Linked DNA regions of Pigmentiphaga aceris. The protein of the gene in region 2 interacts with the protein of the main gene of each other region in a pairwise test. Links are inferred from orthologs where the notes say so. Each region holds a gene or a part of one and is shown on either strand. Other genes may lie near its edges. The genes, in order: ftsH and hflC.

The links.
Region 1: the proteins of hflC (region 2) and ftsH interact in binary tests that used the Escherichia coli proteins (3 or more experiments, as listed by UniProt). The link is inferred for Pigmentiphaga aceris from one-to-one orthologs.

Annotation. Positions count from the first base shown.
Region 1 is NZ_CP043046.1:1,598,756-1,609,331, reverse strand. The notes cover bases 3,102-5,976. They hold ftsH (ATP-dependent zinc metalloprotease FtsH), read right to left. Parts: upstream 5,544-5,976; coding sequence 3,660-5,543; downstream 3,102-3,659. Other genes in these bases: FXN63_RS06665 (RlmE family RNA methyltransferase), read right to left, coding at 5,608-5,976; folP (dihydropteroate synthase), read right to left, coding at 3,102-3,447. In the rest of the region: FXN63_RS06690 (GNAT family N-acetyltransferase), read right to left, coding at 1-520; FXN63_RS06685 (SixA phosphatase family protein), read right to left, coding at 625-1,077; glmM (phosphoglucosamine mutase), read right to left, coding at 1,238-2,596; more of folP, read right to left, coding at 2,593-3,101; more of FXN63_RS06665, read right to left, coding at 5,977-6,276; FXN63_RS06660 (YhbY family RNA-binding protein), read left to right, coding at 6,472-7,257; transcription elongation factor GreA, read right to left, coding at 7,484-7,960; FXN63_RS06650 (four-carbon acid sugar kinase family protein), read right to left, coding at 8,187-9,608; FXN63_RS06645 (ribulose-bisphosphate carboxylase large subunit family protein), read right to left, coding at 9,964-10,576. UniProt on the Escherichia coli protein: Acts as a processive, ATP-dependent zinc metallopeptidase for both cytoplasmic and membrane proteins. Plays a role in the quality control of integral membrane proteins.
Region 2 is NZ_CP043046.1:2,168,653-2,174,667, reverse strand. What follows is about bases 1-2,814. They hold hflC (protease modulator HflC), read right to left. Parts: upstream 1,946-2,814; coding sequence 1,055-1,945; downstream 1-1,054. Other genes in these bases: hflK (FtsH protease activity modulator HflK), read right to left, coding at 1,961-2,814; FXN63_RS09210 (DUF2065 domain-containing protein), read right to left, coding at 860-1,051; FXN63_RS09215 (ATP phosphoribosyltransferase regulatory subunit), read right to left, coding at 1-646. Also shown: more of hflK, read right to left, coding at 2,815-3,274; GTPase HflX, read right to left, coding at 3,336-4,469; RNA chaperone Hfq, read right to left, coding at 4,527-4,763; ribosome biogenesis GTPase Der, read right to left, coding at 4,905-6,015.

The DNA.
Region 1 (10,576 bases), 570 kb from region 2 along the record:
CAGTCGCACCGTCATCCCGCAAGCTGACACTGGCGCAGCCCAATACGTGGCGATAGCCATGACGGCGAACGAATTCTGCCAGGCCAGACCAGAGCAACATGATCACTGAGCCGCCACGATAGTCTTCGTGGGTGCATGAACGACCGAACTCGACCAGGCCGTCGCGAATGCCGGCCAGGCCGCTCAGGTCGAATTCGGATTCCGAGTAATAGCCACCCGCCTGACGGGCGCGCTCCGGGGTAAGGATGCGGTAGGTCCCCACCACCCGTTCCGTATCGACTTCGCGTACCAGCAGGTGCTCGCACCAGCGGTCGAAACGGTCTTCATCGATGCCATCGCGCGCACCCTCGAACACCACACCCATGTCTGTGGTGAACACGTCGTGGCGCAAGCGTTGCGCTTGCTCCACTTCGTCCCAGGAACGCGCCAGGCCGACTGCCAGGCCGGCGCAATCGGCCGAGATGCCGGCGGTGCCGACAGGCTTGCCCACATGGGCGGCGATACGGGAAAACTCGAGCATGGACAGACTCCTTGGCTAGGAGTAGTCAGTGTCGATCCCGCATATTTCACTACGTTGAAGCTGAAATGACAGGCCGATGAAGCCCGCACACTTCGGAAAATGAATCAAAGAAATTCGGGATTCACCACGGCGCGCAACACAACCTGAAAGTCTTCGTCGCGCTGACGGCGACCCAGCCACCAGATGCCGCCTTTCTTCAGCGTCCAGTTCAGCGTGTTGCCGGCGAGCAAAATGCTGGCGACCTGACCGAGCGTCGGCTGGTGACCCACGATCAGCACGGTCTGCGCATTCAGCGGCCAGCCTGCCGCAGCCAGCACCAGGTCGGGCGACGCACCCGGTGCGATGTCCGGCACCACGGTGTAGTCGCGGCCCAGCATGTCAGCCGTCTGGCGGGTGCGCACGGCGGGGCTTACCAGCACTTGCATGTCTTCCGGCGCATGACGGCCCAACCAGCCGGCAGCCATTTCGGCCTGACGACGCCCGCGCCGTGTCAACGCACGTGCCAGATCGTCCTCGCCTTCCTCGGCTTCTGCATGACGCCACAAGATCAAATTCATGAAAAACGCTTCCTTGAAAGCACCCACCGGGCGCAAAAACGGCATTGTGACGTCGCTCCATGACCGTCTATTGACGGCCACGGGCAAACCTTGTGTCAGTACCTACTTCCAATGCATGTTGAAGCCTGCCGCGGCAGGTTCAGATTTATTGGGGGCTGGTTCAGGCTTGCTGGTGCACACCCATCAGCCCTTCGCGCAGGCGCTCGACACTTTCCTCGGCCAGGCGACGGTCTTCGGCTTCCACCATCAATCGCAGCTTGGGTTCGGTGCCCGACGCGCGAATCAAGACCCGACCGCGTTTGCCCAGTGTGCTTTCGACTTCCTTGCGCGCGGCAGTCAGACCGCCATGCGATTGCCAGTCGATCTCCGGGTCCAGCGGCACGTTCACCAGGATCTGCGGATACAGCCGCAGGTCTTGCAGCAGCTCGGCCAGGTCTTTATCCGCTTGCCGCATGGCAGCCAGTACCTGCAAGGCCGCCACAATCCCGTCGCCAGTGGTCTGGCGGTCCAGGCAGATCAGATGACCCGAACTTTCTCCACCGAAATTCCAGCCGCGCTCCAACATCTGCTCCAGCACATAACGGTCGCCCACCGCTGCGCGCGCAAAGTCCACGCCCAAATCCAGGAAGCGCCGCTCGACGGCAAAGTTGGTCATCAAGGTGCCCACCACGCCGGGAACCGGTGCCCGCAGCATGCGATCACGCACGATCACATACAGCAGTTCGTCACCGTTGAAGACCCGCCCGGACGCATCCACCATCTGCAGTCGATCGGCATCCCCATCCAGCGCAATACCCAAGTCGGCGGCATTGTCGCGAACCGCAGCAGCCAATGATTCAGGGTGCGTGGCACCCACGCCGTCATTGATGTTGAAACCGTCAGGCGCGCATCCCACCGGAATGACGGTGGCACCCAGTTCACGGAACACGTGGGGCGCGATGTCGTAGGCCGCCCCGTTGGCGGCATCGACCACAATCCGAAGCCCGTTCAGATCGAGTTCGGCGGGGAAGGTGCTTTTGCAGAATTCGATATAGCGCCCTGCCGCGTCGTTCAAGCGGCGCGCCTTGCCCAACGATTCGGAAGATGCGCAACCCTGCGGCTCTTCCAAAGCCGTTTCAATCGCAAGCTCTTGCTCGTCCGGCAGCTTCATGCCGCCCCCCGAGAAGAATTTGATGCCATTGTCGTAGTACGGGTTGTGCGAGGCACTGATCACGATACCGGCCGACAGGCGCAGCGTACGGGTCAGGTAAGCAACCGCCGGCGTCGGCATCGGCCCGGCCAGCAACACATCCACCCCTGCAGACGACAAACCGGCCTCAAGGGCGGACTCCAGCATGTAGCCGGAAATGCGCGTGTCCTTGCCGATCAGCACGACAGGTCGTGCCCCGCCCTTGAGCGGCGCTCGCGTCAATACGCGGCCTGCGGCATAACCCAGCTTCAGCGCGAACATCGCATTGATGCGCTCGCCGCCAACCACACCGCGAATACCGTCGGTGCCAAAATATTTGCGCGCGCTCATGCGTGCTCCTGGAAAAAGGATGGGGACTCGACCGCTTGCCAGACCTTCAGTGCGTCGACTGTCTGGGCAACGTCGTGCACCCGGACAATCGCCGCGCCACGTGCAACCGATGCCAGCGCAGCAGCCACGCTGCCGGCCACACGTTCAGCGGGCTGGCGGCCGGTCAATGCGCCAATCATGGACTTGCGCGAGACGCCGGCCAGAACAGGCAAGCCAATCTCGCCAAAGCGCGGCAATTCGCGCAACAGTCGATAGTTTTGTTCAACAGTCTTGCCAAAGCCGAAACCGGGGTCGAGCACGACCCGGCGAGGATCGATGCCGGCCGTATCCAGCACCGCCAGGCGCGCGCACAGGAATGCTGCAACGTCTTCGACCACATCGTCATAAACCGGGGCAGCCTGCATGGTGCGCGGCTCGCCCTGCATGTGCATGATGCACAGACCGCTGGCGGGATAGTCCTGCGCCACCGCCAGGGCACCATCGGCCTGCAAGGCCATGATGTCGTTGATCATATCGGCCCCGGCACGCAAGGCTGCGCGCATGACCGCAGGTTTGCAGGTATCGACCGACAGCGGCACGTTCAGGCTGACCAAGGCCTCGATCAGCGGCACCACCCGCCGCAACTCTTCGTCTTCAGGCACCGAGTCAGACCCCGGTCTGGTGGACTCGCCACCAATATCAAGCATGTCGGCACCTTCGGCCACCAGATGCCTGGCATGGGCAATGGCCGCGTCCAGCCGGGCATGTTGCCCCCCGTCCGAGAAAGAATCTGGGGTCACATTGACGATACCCATGACAAGCGGCCGCGCCAGCGAAAGCTCAAAACGGCCGCAAAGAAACAGGGAATTCATGATTCGAGTCTTGGAGATCAGTGCGTTGGCAAAAACAGTCGTGAATTATCTGCGGTCTGCGCATATTCATGGCGCGCTCAGCGCGGGGGCTCAAGAATAACGCTGCGGCAGCGTGACAAAAACAAAGGCGCCCCGAAGGACGCCTTTGTTTACAAAGCAGCGGACCGCTTATCGTGCAAATGCTTGTCTTGGCCGCTGCCTGCCTTGTTACGTCAAGCCGGTGCTGCTGCGTTCGGCGTCAAACCAGACGTGGGCGGCGTGGTGGGATTGTTTCCCGACGAGCCCGGCGGGGTCGGTGCACGGGGCGGACGACCATCGCAGATATCGTTGATCTGGTCTGCATCGATGGTTTCCCATTCCAGCAGAGCACGCGTCATGACTTCCACGGCTTCGCGATTTTCTTCCAGGATCTTGCGGGCAACCTGGTATTGCTCATCAATGATCTTGCGAATTTCGCTGTCCACCATCTGCATGGTGGCTTCCGACATTTTGGTCGTGTTGGTTACGCTGCGACCGAGGAATACTTCACCCTCGTTCTCGGCGTAGACCATGGGCCCCAGGCTGTCGGTCATGCCGTAGCGGGTAACCATGTCACGGGCAATGGCCGTCGCACGTTCGAAGTCGTTCGATGCGCCAGTGGTCATCTGGTTCATGAAGATCTCTTCGGCAATCCGACCACCGAACAGCACGGCGATGGTGTTCAGCATCCGCTCTTTGTCGGTGCTGTAACGATCGCCTTCCGGCAGTTGCATGGTCACACCCAGCGCACGACCGCGCGGGATGATGGTGACCTTGTGCACCGGATCGGTCTTCGGCAGCTTGCGCGCCACGATGGCATGGCCGGACTCGTGATACGCGGTGTTGCGGCGCTCTTCCTCGGGCATGATCATCGAGCGACGTTCCGCACCCATGATGATCTTGTCCTTGGCCTTTTCGAAATCGCCCATTTCAACGGTACGACCGTTGCGGCGAGCAGCGAACAGCGCAGCTTCGTTGACCAGATTGGCCAGGTCAGCACCCGAGAAACCAGGCGTACCGCGTGCCAGGGTGTTTGCATCCACGTCGGTGGACAGCGGCACCTTGCGCATGTGGACCTTCAGAATCTGGTCGCGACCACGGATATCGGGCAGCGGCACCACGACTTGACGGTCGAAACGGCCCGGACGCAGCAGCGCCGGGTCAAGCACGTCCGGACGGTTGGTAGCGGCGATCACGATCACGCCCTGGCTGGCTTCGAAGCCGTCCATTTCCACCAGCATCTGGTTAAGCGTCTGTTCGCGCTCGTCGTTACCGCCGCCCAGGCCTGCGCCACGCTGACGACCCACCGCATCGATTTCGTCGATGAAGATGATGCAAGGCGACTGCTTCTTGGCGTTTTCGAACATGTCACGGACACGGGCAGCGCCCACGCCGACGAACATTTCCACGAAGTCCGAACCCGAGATGCTGAAGAACGGCACCTTGGCTTCACCGGCAATGGCCTTGGCCAGCAGGGTTTTACCGGTACCCGGCGAGCCGACCATCAGCACGCCACGGGGAATACGGCCACCCAGCTTCTGGAACTTGCTGGGGTCGCGCAGGAACTCGACCAGCTCGAACACGTCTTCCTTGGCTTCGTCGCAACCGGCGACGTCAGCGAAGGTGATCGGGTTCGTGGTTTCGTCCAATACCTTGGCGCGAGACTTGCCGAAGCTGAAGGCACCACCGCGCCCACCGCCTTGCATTTGTCGCATGAAGAAGATCCACACGCCAATCAGCAGCAGCATCGGGAACCAGGACACGAAGATGCTCATCAGCAGCGACGGCTCTTCCTTGGCCTTGCCAGACACCTGTACACCGAACTTCATCAGATCGCCAACCATCCACAGGTCGCCGGGCGACGTGAGGGTGTAGGGGCGGCCATCGGACGGCGTCACGTAGAGCACATCGCTCTGGACGTCGACCTTCTGGATGCGTCCGGCTTTGGCGTCGTCCATGAACTGCGAATACGACACTGTGTCCTGCGGCCGGGCACGACCTTCAAACTGCTTGAAGACCGTGAACAGCACGAGGGCGATCACCATCCAGACCGCTACTTTGGAGAACATATTGTTCAAGGTCGATCTCCCGCTAGATTACCGACCGGCTGCGGACAAACGCGTCCATCGCCTGAATATCGACTTAATTACCTGATTCTACCCTTCCCGCGAGCACCGAAGCCTTCAGGTTCCGTGCAACAAGAAAGGTTTCCGACGATTTGTCCCGCGAGGCCTTGGGTTTGCGCTCCACGACACGGGTGAAAACCGTTTTGAAGCTCTCAACGATCTGGGAAAACCCGGTTCCATGGAACGCTTTGACGATCAACGCGCCATCAGGTTTCAAATGATCCTTCGCAAACTCCAGCGCCAGATCACAGACGTGCTGAATGCGCGCGGCGTCTGCGATCCCCACTCCGGACAAGTTTGGGGCCATATCCGAAAGAACAAGGTCTACCTGCTGATTGCCTACCAATTGGGACAACTGGGACAAGACCTCGTCTTCGCGGAAATCGCCCTGGATGAATTCCACGCCGTGTATCGGTTCCATAGGCAGGATGTCGAGGGCGATCACGCGACCGCGCAGCGTGCCGCCGGCACCGGCCAGGCGCTCGCTTACGATTTGCGACCAACTGCCAGGAGTGGACCCGAGATCGACCACCACGTCGTTGATGTGCAGCAATTTCTCGCTGTCGAGAATCTCGGTGAGCTTGAAAGCGGCACGGGCCCGATAGCCCTTCTCTTTGGCCAACTTTACGTATGGATCATTGATGTGCTGCATGATCCATTCTTTGGAAAACTTTTTCTTGGCCATGATTGCCCGATATTCGGCGTGAGACAAAAACAATAACGCCCGGCATTGTGCCCGGGTTCCAAATGCGAAGCTTGATCGACGTGGATCGTGCCGTGACGTTGGGCTCAAGCGACGGTGGCGGCATGCAGGCGTCGATCGCAGTGATTTCCAACAATTCAGCGCCACCCCAAGCCCGCCAGCCCGTACAATCGCGCCATGCCTGTTCTTGACATTACCTCCCAAACCCGTAGCGCCCTGCGCGCTGCCGCCCATCCGCTCAAGCCTATCGTCCTCATGGGCGACAAGGGGCTGTCCGACGCGGTCCTGCAAGAAATCGACCGCAGCCTGTCAGCCCACGGCCTGATCAAAGTGCGCGCGTCAGCCAAGGATCGCGCCGAGCGAGACGAACTGCTGAACGCCATCTGCGAAGCGGTTTCCTGCGCCCCGGTCCATCATCTGGGCAAGATTTTCATCTTGTTCCGACCGACCGAAGCCGATCCCCAGGGCAAGGATTTGCTCGCCGGACGTCCGGCTGTGCCCGATCCCGACTTCAAGGGTGCCCGCAACCCCAACGAAGCCCACGTGCCCAAGAAGCTCGCCGCTGTTGGCAAGCCGGCTCCCGAGCGCGTCAAGCGCAGCGAACGCGTCGAGCGCCCTGCCGGCCCGGTCACTGCCCGCGAACGCTACCTTGGCGACTCCGGCAAGCGTACACGTCCGTCAACCGGTGAAACCGGTTCGCGCCGTGGCGAAGCCCGCAAACTGGCCGATCGCTTCAGCACCACCCGCAGCCCGGCCGAACGCCGTGCCGCCGAAGCCCGCAGCGCCGAACGCAGCGAGCGTGGCGGTGAACGCGGCAACGAAGGCGGCGCAGCACCGGCACGTACCCCGCGTCGCAGCGCCCTGTCGCTGCGTGCTGGTGCCCGTGATGCACCGCGAGTTCGTGCGTCGGGTGCTCCCCGCAGCACGGCATCGCCGCGCAAGACTCGCTCGACCAAGAAGTAAGTAGCAGGCCTGCGAACAGCAGTTCGCAAGTGCCTTACTGCAGGAAACCGGGCCAGTCTTCACGACTGGCCTGTGTCGGGAGCGGCCCCCTGCCGTTCGGCGGCCTTTGCCGCCGACCGACCAACGGCAGGCAACTGACGTATTTTTGTCAGTTGCCGGTCCGCTTTCTCAGGTCGCACTTTTTCAAGTCGCGCTTCTCAGGTCTTGTTCCAAGACCCTTCTCTCTTTAGATGTAACGCACATCCAGGACTTCGTACTCGCGGATGCCCGCAGGTGCCTGGACTTCGGCCACGTCGCCTGCCGACTTGCCGATCAGAGCACGCGCGATCGGGCTGGACACCGAGATCTTGCGCTCGCGAATATCGGCTTCGTCGTCACCGACGACCTGATACGTCACCTTGTCACCGGACTCCAGGTCTTCCAGGTCAACCGTGGCACCGAACACAATGCGGCCTTCTGCATCGAGGGTGGTCGGATCGATGATCTGCGCGTTCGACAACTTGCCTTCCAATTCGCCGATACGACCTTCGACGAAGCCCTGTTTTTCCTTGGCGGCGTCATATTCAGCATTTTCCGACAGGTCGCCCTGCGCGCGTGCCTCGGAAATTGCATTGATGACAGCGGGGCGTTCGACCGTCTTCAGACGATGCAGTTCCTCTTTAAGGCGCTCGGCACCGCGCACGGTCAGCGGAATGGCAGCCATGTTTGCTTCCTTCAAATGCACGTGTCCCGAGCGCGGCACTGCCTGCGGCTCGGGACACATAGTGTCTAAAAATATAAACGCCCCGGTGCGAAAACCGGGGCGACTAAGGTCAATTGTCCTGAAACTCGGCCCACCATGCAAGCCGGGTTGGCCCGAGAACACCCAGTTCGGCATGGATGCCCACTCCGTGGGCCGAAAACCCACGCGCGATGGCCTGAGCGCGGGTTCAGGTACCCGCCAGTAGTGCCTCGAAAACATCAGGTGGTCCCATTTGACCGCCTTTCAACATCAACTCGATCCCATCCAGCGGGTGACCCGCGGCGTGGACGCGGCATACCCCGACACCCGGTGCCAGGATGTAGGCCAGCGTCAACGCCGTGATTCCCCAGGATTCGACCGCCAGACTGGACGTGTCGCCGCCAGCCAGACCGACGCGAGCCAGCGGATGCACGGCAAGCACCTCGCGCACCAGCCTGCCGCTACCGACGGCCAGCGCCCGCGTGAATCCTGCCGTACGGCCATGGCTGTCGTCGGCAAAAGTCGTATGTGCCACCACACTACGCCCTGAACGAAGCGCATCCAGCACCTGTTCGATCAAGGGCACCAACGACGACTGGGAGTCGGCCAGCAGCACCGGGTCAAGCTCGATGGAAACGAACCCAGCCTGTTCAGCATGCCGGATCTGCGCAGCCGTCACCGGGGAACGGCTGCCGGCGACGATCAAGGTCTGGGAAACTGCGTGCGCGGTTGCGGCCTGGGCCGTACCCCCCGCCGAGATGTTCGCTGAACCTTGCGATGTTGCCTCTTTCTTTGCCCCGGTCGACAACTCCCCAGACACACCGCCCTGCCCGCTTGCTGGCAACGCTGCCAACAACGCCTGCGCAGCGCCAGTTGGCCCCACCGTCAACAGTGGGCCTCGCTTCTCTGCCTGCCGCCACAGTTGGCGACCCACCGCCACCAGGTGCGACGGCTCCAGCACGTCGAACAGCAGGGCATCCGGTGCGTCGGCCAATGCCGCATCGACACGGGCGTTGGTATCTGCTGCGCTCAGCGCCACGACATCTACGCCGGCAATCCTGGCCAGTCCCTGTTTTGCCAAGTGACGGGCAAGGTCTGCCTCGTCCATCGGTGTGACCGGGTGCCTGCTCATGGTCGGATGACGATCCAGCCGATACACCGCGCCCTGCTGACCCGCACGGGCGAACAGATTGCCAAAGGCGCAGTAGCGCCCCAGGTTCGGCTGTCCGCCCACGATCATTGCCGGCTGGGAACCAAGAACCGACTGCGCCAGCTGCACCGCATGACCGATGCTGCCGATATGCGGCGCGCTGTCGAACGTGGAGCAGGTCTTGTAATGCACGACATCGGCCCCGGTGGCCGCAAGCCCGCGAAAGATATCGGGCAGCGCGGCGTCCATCTCGGCCGGTGACATCGCGCGTGCCGTGCCGGCGACGCCGACGCAGTCAAGTTCGCCGAAGGCCGCCAGTTGTGCTGCATCAGGCACCTTCATGAACAAGGCGGCACGCCAGCCACCCTGAACCACGGACGACAAGGTGTCGGTCGATCCGGTGAAGTCGTCACCGTAATAGGCGAAGCGAACGCCGCGTTGCGTGGAGGCGGCGTCGGCGGGGGTGGCAGTAGATGTCATGGAGGAAAGGGGCGGGACAAAAGTCGTCGCAGCAAAAGGGGCTGCAAGAAAGTCAGCCGAAGGACTCGGTCAACGGAATGGACTGACGGCGTCGGCCAACACGCAGCCAGAAAGGTCAGCCAAAGCGGTCAGCCAGGAAAACCATCAACCCGAAAGACAGTCGGCCGAAACACGGTCAACAAGAAACCGCGCTTCAGCCGACATGCCGACTCAATGACGTTCGGCAGAGAGGCTTGGTCAAAGCGCTCTAGCCGAAGATATTTGGCTAAGAATGCTGACCAAGACCGGACGGCCAGATCTTCCAGCCGAATCGCTCAGCCAAGCAGCTCAGCCAAGCAGCTCAGCCAACAACCGTTCAACCAAAGAACGACAGCGCACTGGCCAGCGCAGGACGGTTTTCCGCATACGTCGGCAACGCAATCCCGCTGCGCGCGGCGTCCCATGCATCCCGAATGCTTTGCACGCCGGCAGCCGGGCCATCGGGGTGGCCCAGAATGCCGCCGCCCGACAGGAAGATCAAGTCGTCGCTGCCCACCGCCGCGAAGGTCGGCGGCACCGTGCCCGCCCACTGCCCTGACGAAAATACCGGCATCACCGCATCATAACCACCCAGGGGTGTCAGGCAATCCCGCGCCGAAGCGGCCACGCTATCGTCATGCTCGTAGAACTTGCCCGCCAGGCCGTTCACGTGCAATTGATCGACACCGGCCAGACGCCACATGACCTGGTAGGGCTGGAACGCAATACCCAGCGACGGATGACGCGTCATCATGGCCAGGCCGTTGCGATGCCCGTGAATGGCCAGCGAGGTAGACCGGCGCAGGCTTTGCATCGCGCTGTAGCCACACCAGTTCACGCTTGCCATCACGCAGGTGCCGCCTTCGGCTTCGACCAGAGCCGCATGCCGACGCATGGCATCCAGTTCGTCCGAGATATTGAAGGCGTACATCACCTTGCGACCAGTACGC
Region 2 (6,015 bases):
TGGGCAGCGCGAGCAACGCGGCAGCGGTGTCCGGGCGCAACGCGGCAACCAGTCGTTCCAGGCCCGGGACATCCTTGTCCCGCAGCAGCGAGAACACGTCTTCTGCCAGCGGTGCGGCAGCCGGATCGTCGTCGAGCAAGGCGCGCACAACGCCCGGATGACCCAGATCGAGTCGCGCGCCAATGATGCCGGCCCGGCTGACACTTTCGAGCGCCAACTGCACGACTTCGATATCGGCCTGGGGGCCGACGTGGCCGTAGATTTCGGCGCCGATCTGCAGGGGTTCGCGGGTGGAGAACAGACCACGCGGACGCGTATGCAGCACACTGCCGCAGTAGCTCAGGCGCGTGACGCCCGAACGATTCAACAAGTGCGCGTCGATGCGCGTGACCTGCGGCGTCATGTCGGCACGCACGCCAAGCGAGCGACCGGACAATTGATCGACCAGCTTGAAGGTACGCAGATCCAGATCGTGTCGGGTGCTGCCCGACAACAACGAATCGAGATACTCGACGAGCGGCGGCATGACCATTTCATAGCCATACGTGCGATACAGATCGAGCAGCAGACGGCGCAACTCTTCGATGCGTCGTGCCTCGGCCGGCAGTATGTCTGCCAAGCTTTCAGGCAACAGCCATTTGCCCATAGTCGGGACCGATATCCTGGAGAAAAAGGGTGTTCGCGTACGGGGTAAAAACCGTACAAAACAGAAACCTGGAACCGCGCTTCAAAACACGCGGACGAAAAAAAAGCGGTTGTGAGGGTGCATCGAGTGCAAGCCCATCCAACCGCCTGATCGGGTTGCTGCGCGGTCTAAACACGCGAGCAAAATCCCAAGCCTTGGCTTACACGCTATTGTCTACTCGAAAAGCCACAAAATCAAGAGGCCTCCCAAGATGGCGGTCAGACCACCAAAACGGATCTGTGCGTCGCTGCACTCCGCCAAGCGTCTGACCGCGCTGCGCCACCGGGATGGCGCAGCAAACGGCAGTAAACCTTCCAACACCAGCATCAGGCCCAGCGCAGCGCCGAGCCAGTAAAGCAGCGTCATGCCTTAACGCGCAGGTGCTGCCGAGCTTGCGCCCGGGGCCTTGAAGTACTTGAAGAACTCCGAGCTAGGATCGACCACCAGGACATCGCTCTTGTTGGCGAAGGATTCCCGATAGGCTTCCAGGCTCTTGTAGAAGTTGTAGAAATCACGATCCTGGCCGAATGCATTGGCGTAGATCGACGAGGCAGCGCCGTCGCCCTCACCCTTGGCTTGCTGGGCTTGACGATAAGCTTCCGCCAGGATGACTTCACGTTGGCGGTCGGCATCGGCGCGAATCTTCTCGCCTTCTGCGGCACCGATCGAACGCTGCTCGTTGGCCACGCGCTTGCGCTCGGCTTCCATGCGGCGATAGACCGATTCCGAAATTTCCGGCACGAAGTCCACACGCTTCAGACGCACATCCATGATTTCCACACCCAGCGCCTTGGCCGGTACGGAAACGTTGGTACGGATTTCCTGCATGATCTTGTCGCGTTCTTTCGAGGTCACGTCGTTGACGGTACGACGATTGATCGACGCGTTCATGGCATCACGTACCAGGGCCGACAGACGCTCTTGCGCGCTACGCTCGTTGCCACCGAAGGTGACGTAGAAGGTGCGCGGATCGGAAATACGCCACTTCACGAACGAGTCGATCAGCAAGTTTTTCTTTTCCGAGGTCTGGATACGTTCGGCATCCGGATTGTCGATGGTGAGAATGCGTTTGTCGAAATAGACGATGTTCTGGAACGGCGGCGGCAGCTTGAAGTACAAGCCCGGTTCGCGAATCACTTCCTTGATCTCGCCCAGCGCGAACACGACAGCGTAGTCGCGTTCCTTGACGACAAACATGCAAGAGGACAACGCGGCCAGCGCGATAAGCAGGCCGATTACAGCGGGAATCAGACGATCCATGATTGGCGTTCCTTATCAGCGGGTACGGTCGCGATTACGCAGGCCGTCGAGCATGCGATTGCTCTCGGGTGCGGGCGCGTTGGTAGACGGAAGCGATGGGCTGGGAGCCGGAACGCTTGCCGAACCCGTGCCACGGACCGCGGACAGGGACTCCTGAGATGCTTGCTGCATGATCTTGTCGAGCGGCAGATACAACAGATTGTTGGCGCTGCGCGAATCAACCATGATCTTGCTGGTGTGCGTGAAGATCTGCTGCATGGTGTCCAGGTACAGACGGTCACGCATGATCTGCGGGGCTTTGCGGTATTCGGTCAGCACCAGGCCGAAGCGAGCTGCATCACCCTCTGCGGTTTCCACCACACGTTGCTTGTAGCCATCGGCTTCCTGCAGCAGACGCGAGGCCATGCCTCGGGCACGCGGCACGACGTCGTTGGCGTAAGCCTGACCTTCGTTGATCTGACGCTCACGATCCTGACCGGCCTTGACCGCGTCATCGAACGCTGCCTGCACTTGTTCCGGCGGCTGGGCATTCTGGATGGCCACGCTGCTGATCAGCACACCAGTGCGATACAGATCCATGATCTGCTGCATCAGTGCGACGGCTTCAGCGGCAACCTGGGTACGGCCTTCGTACAGCACGAAGTCCATGGGCTTCTTGCCAACGACTTCACGCATGGCGGTTTCGGCCGCTTGCATCACGGCTTCGTCAGGCGCGCGGTGGTCGAACAGATACGCACGTGCGCCATCTTCACGCAGGCGGTACTGGACCACGAACTGCAGATCGACGATGTTTTCGTCATCGGTCAGCATCAGCGCTTCACGGCCGACCTTGGTACGGGCGTTGTTGCGGAAACCGACTTCGATGGTGCGCAACTGCGACAGGTTCACGGTTTCGTGAGCCTGGATCGGATACGGCAGACGCCATTGGAAGCCCGAACGCGTGGTGCGCTCGTACTTGCCGAATTGCGTAATGACAGCAACCTGACCTTCCTGGACGATGAAGAAGCCGCTGCCCAGCCACATCAGGGCAATGACCAGCAACACCAGACCCAGGCCCAGACGCGCGCGACGCGGCGAAGGCGGCGCATAGCGCGGCGATCCGCCGGAGCCATCACCATTCCCGTTGCCACCGCCTTTACGGCCGAACATGCCACCCAGCTTGCGATTGAAATCGCGCCAGAGTTCGTCGAGATCCGGCGGTCCGCCGTTATTGTTATTACCACCGCCGCCCGGAGGGCGACGCGGCGGTTCATTGCCGGAATTGCCGCCGGAGCCACCGCGGCCCCAGTTCGAATCGTTCAGATTGAATAGTCTTGAAATCGAAGTCAGAAGCATCTTTTCTTGTACGCAGAGAGGCGGACGGGAATCCCGCCCTCAGGAACGGACCCCACTAGGGGGGGCTGATGGATGAACGGCGTGCGTCGAACCGCGGGTCCTCTTCGGGAACCTCGGCGACGGCCGCGCGCTGACTGAACTCGACCATTGCCCCGCGCAATAAATCGAGTCCGGAGCGCTCGCTTGCGCTGACAAATACCCGCGAAATCGTACCATGCTCGTCTCTTTCCACTGCGGGATCGAGACCGGCCATGTCGATCTTGTTATAGACCAGAATGCAGGGCACGTGATCGGCCCCGATTTCCTTCAGCACTTTGTTCACTTCGGAGATCTGTTCGTCACGCTGCGGGCTTGAATGGTCGACCACGTGCAGCAGCAGATCGGCATTGATGGTCTCCTCGAGCGTCGCCTTGAACGCGGCGACCAGCATGTGGGGAAGCTCGCGGATGAATCCGACGGTGTCGGACACCACGACCTGCCCTGCCCCATCCACCCAGATACGCCGGCTGGTGGTGTCGAGCGTGGCGAACAGCTGGTCGGCTGCGTAGACGTCAGCGCGCGTGAACGCGTTGAACAGCGTCGACTTGCCGGCATTCGTATAGCCGACCAGCGACACCGACAAGGTGCCGCTGCGCGCGCGCGCCCGACGCTGGGTATGGCGCTGACGCGTCAACAGTTCAAGGCGCTCGTGCAGCCGCTTGACTTTGTCGCCGATGATTCGCTTGTCCATTTCCAGCTGCGATTCACCCGGACCGCGCATGCCGATACCGCCGCGCTGGCGTTCCAGGTGGGACCACATGCGGGTCAGGCGGGTCATCAGATGCTGAAGCTGGGCCAGCTCGACCTGCAGCTTGCCTTCGTGGCTTTGCGCACGCAGCGCGAAGATGTCGAGGATGAGTGCCACGCGATCGACCACGCGCACATTGAATACACGCTCGAGATTGCGCTGCTGACCGGGCGACAGGGCATGATTGACCAGCACGATCTCGGCATCATGCGCCTGCACGGCAAGACCGATTTCATCGGCCTTGCCGGTACCCACGAACAACTTGGCGTCCGGCCGCGGACGGCGCGCGATGATCGTATCGACGATCTCGGCGCCAGCCCCTTTTGCCAGCATGATGAATTCTTCGGTTTGCGGTTCGAAGTCGGGCTTGCCGAAATCGATACTGACAACTACAGCACGCATGATATGCCCTCGACAGTCGCCGCCGGCGTCACCCCGGTCGGCGGCGGGCAAGCGAAATTATTCAGCAGGAGCGTCTACCTGGAAGTTGACCGGACGTGCCGGAACGACGGTCGAGATGGCGTGCTTGTAAACCATCTGGGTCACCGTGTTGCGCAACAGGACGACGTATTGATCGAAAGACTCGATCTGACCTTGCAGCTTGATGCCGTTCACCAGGTAGATCGATACCGGCACATGCTCTTTACGCAGTGCGTTGAGGAACGGGTCTTGTAGCAATTGCCCTTTATTGCTCATCGTGTGGGCTCCTATGTATGTTGTTTTTGGCGGACGCCAGCCCGATTACTCTACCGGGTTTTCCCGGACGAGACTACGTGACCACTGCACAATCCGTGCCCGCTCCCCTTGCTCAACAGCTTGGGGCGGCGGCACGCAATATCAATCCTTGGAGCTGTACGGATTTTTCGACGCGCGGAATTCGATGCGCAGCGGTGTACCTGCCAGCGAAAACTCGTTGCGGAAAGTGGTTTCCAGATAACGGCGATACGAATCCGGGATCTGGTCCAACGCCGATCCGTGAATCACGATCAGCGGCGGATTCTGCCCGCCTTGGTGGGCATAACGCATCTTCGGACGGAAAATGCCCTTGCGCGGCGGTTGTTGTTTTTGCAGCGCGAGTTGCAGCGCGCGTGTCAGTTTCGGCGTCGACAGACGGGCAAATGCCGCAGCGTGCGCCATGTTGACCGACTTCAGCAGCGGGCCCACGCCTTCGTTTTTCAGCGCCGAGATGAAGTGCACCTTGGCAAACGACAGGAAACGCAGCTTGCGCTCGAAATCACGCTTGATCTGGTCGCGCTGGTCGGAATCCAGATCGTCCCATTTGTTCACGCCCACCACCAGCGCCCGGCCGGTTTCCAGCACGAAGCCGGCAATGTGCGCGTCCTGATCCGAAATTTCGGTCTGGGCATCCAGCATCAGCAAGACTACGTTGCTGGCCTCGACGGCCTGCAAGGTCTTGATGACGGAGAACTTCTCGACTGCCTCGAAGACCTTGCCGCGACGACGCAGGCCAGCGGTGTCGATCAAGGTGTACTGGCGGCCACCGCGTTCGAATTCGATTTCAATGGCGTCGCGCGTGGTGCCCGGCTGGTCGAAGGCGATGACACGCTCTTCGCCCAGCAAGGTGTTCACCAGGGTGGACTTGCCTACGTTCGGACGGCCGACAATCGCCAGACGCACGCGGTGCTCGATAGCGGGACGGAAGTCCTTTTCGCCGTCGAGATCGGGCGCAGGGGCTTCCGGTTCGATGATGTAGCCGTTCTCCGGCACTTCTTCTTCCGGCTCTTCCGGATAGAACTCAAGCAAGGCCTCATTGATGAGGTCAACCACACCGTCACCGTGCGCAGACGAAATCGGGTGCGGTTCACCCAAGCCGAGCTTGTAGAACTCAGCCGAGGCGGATGCGTGCTGCATGCCTTCGGCCTTGTTCACGGCCAGCAGCACACTGCGACCCGACTTGCGCAGCCGATCGGCGATTTCACGGTCATGG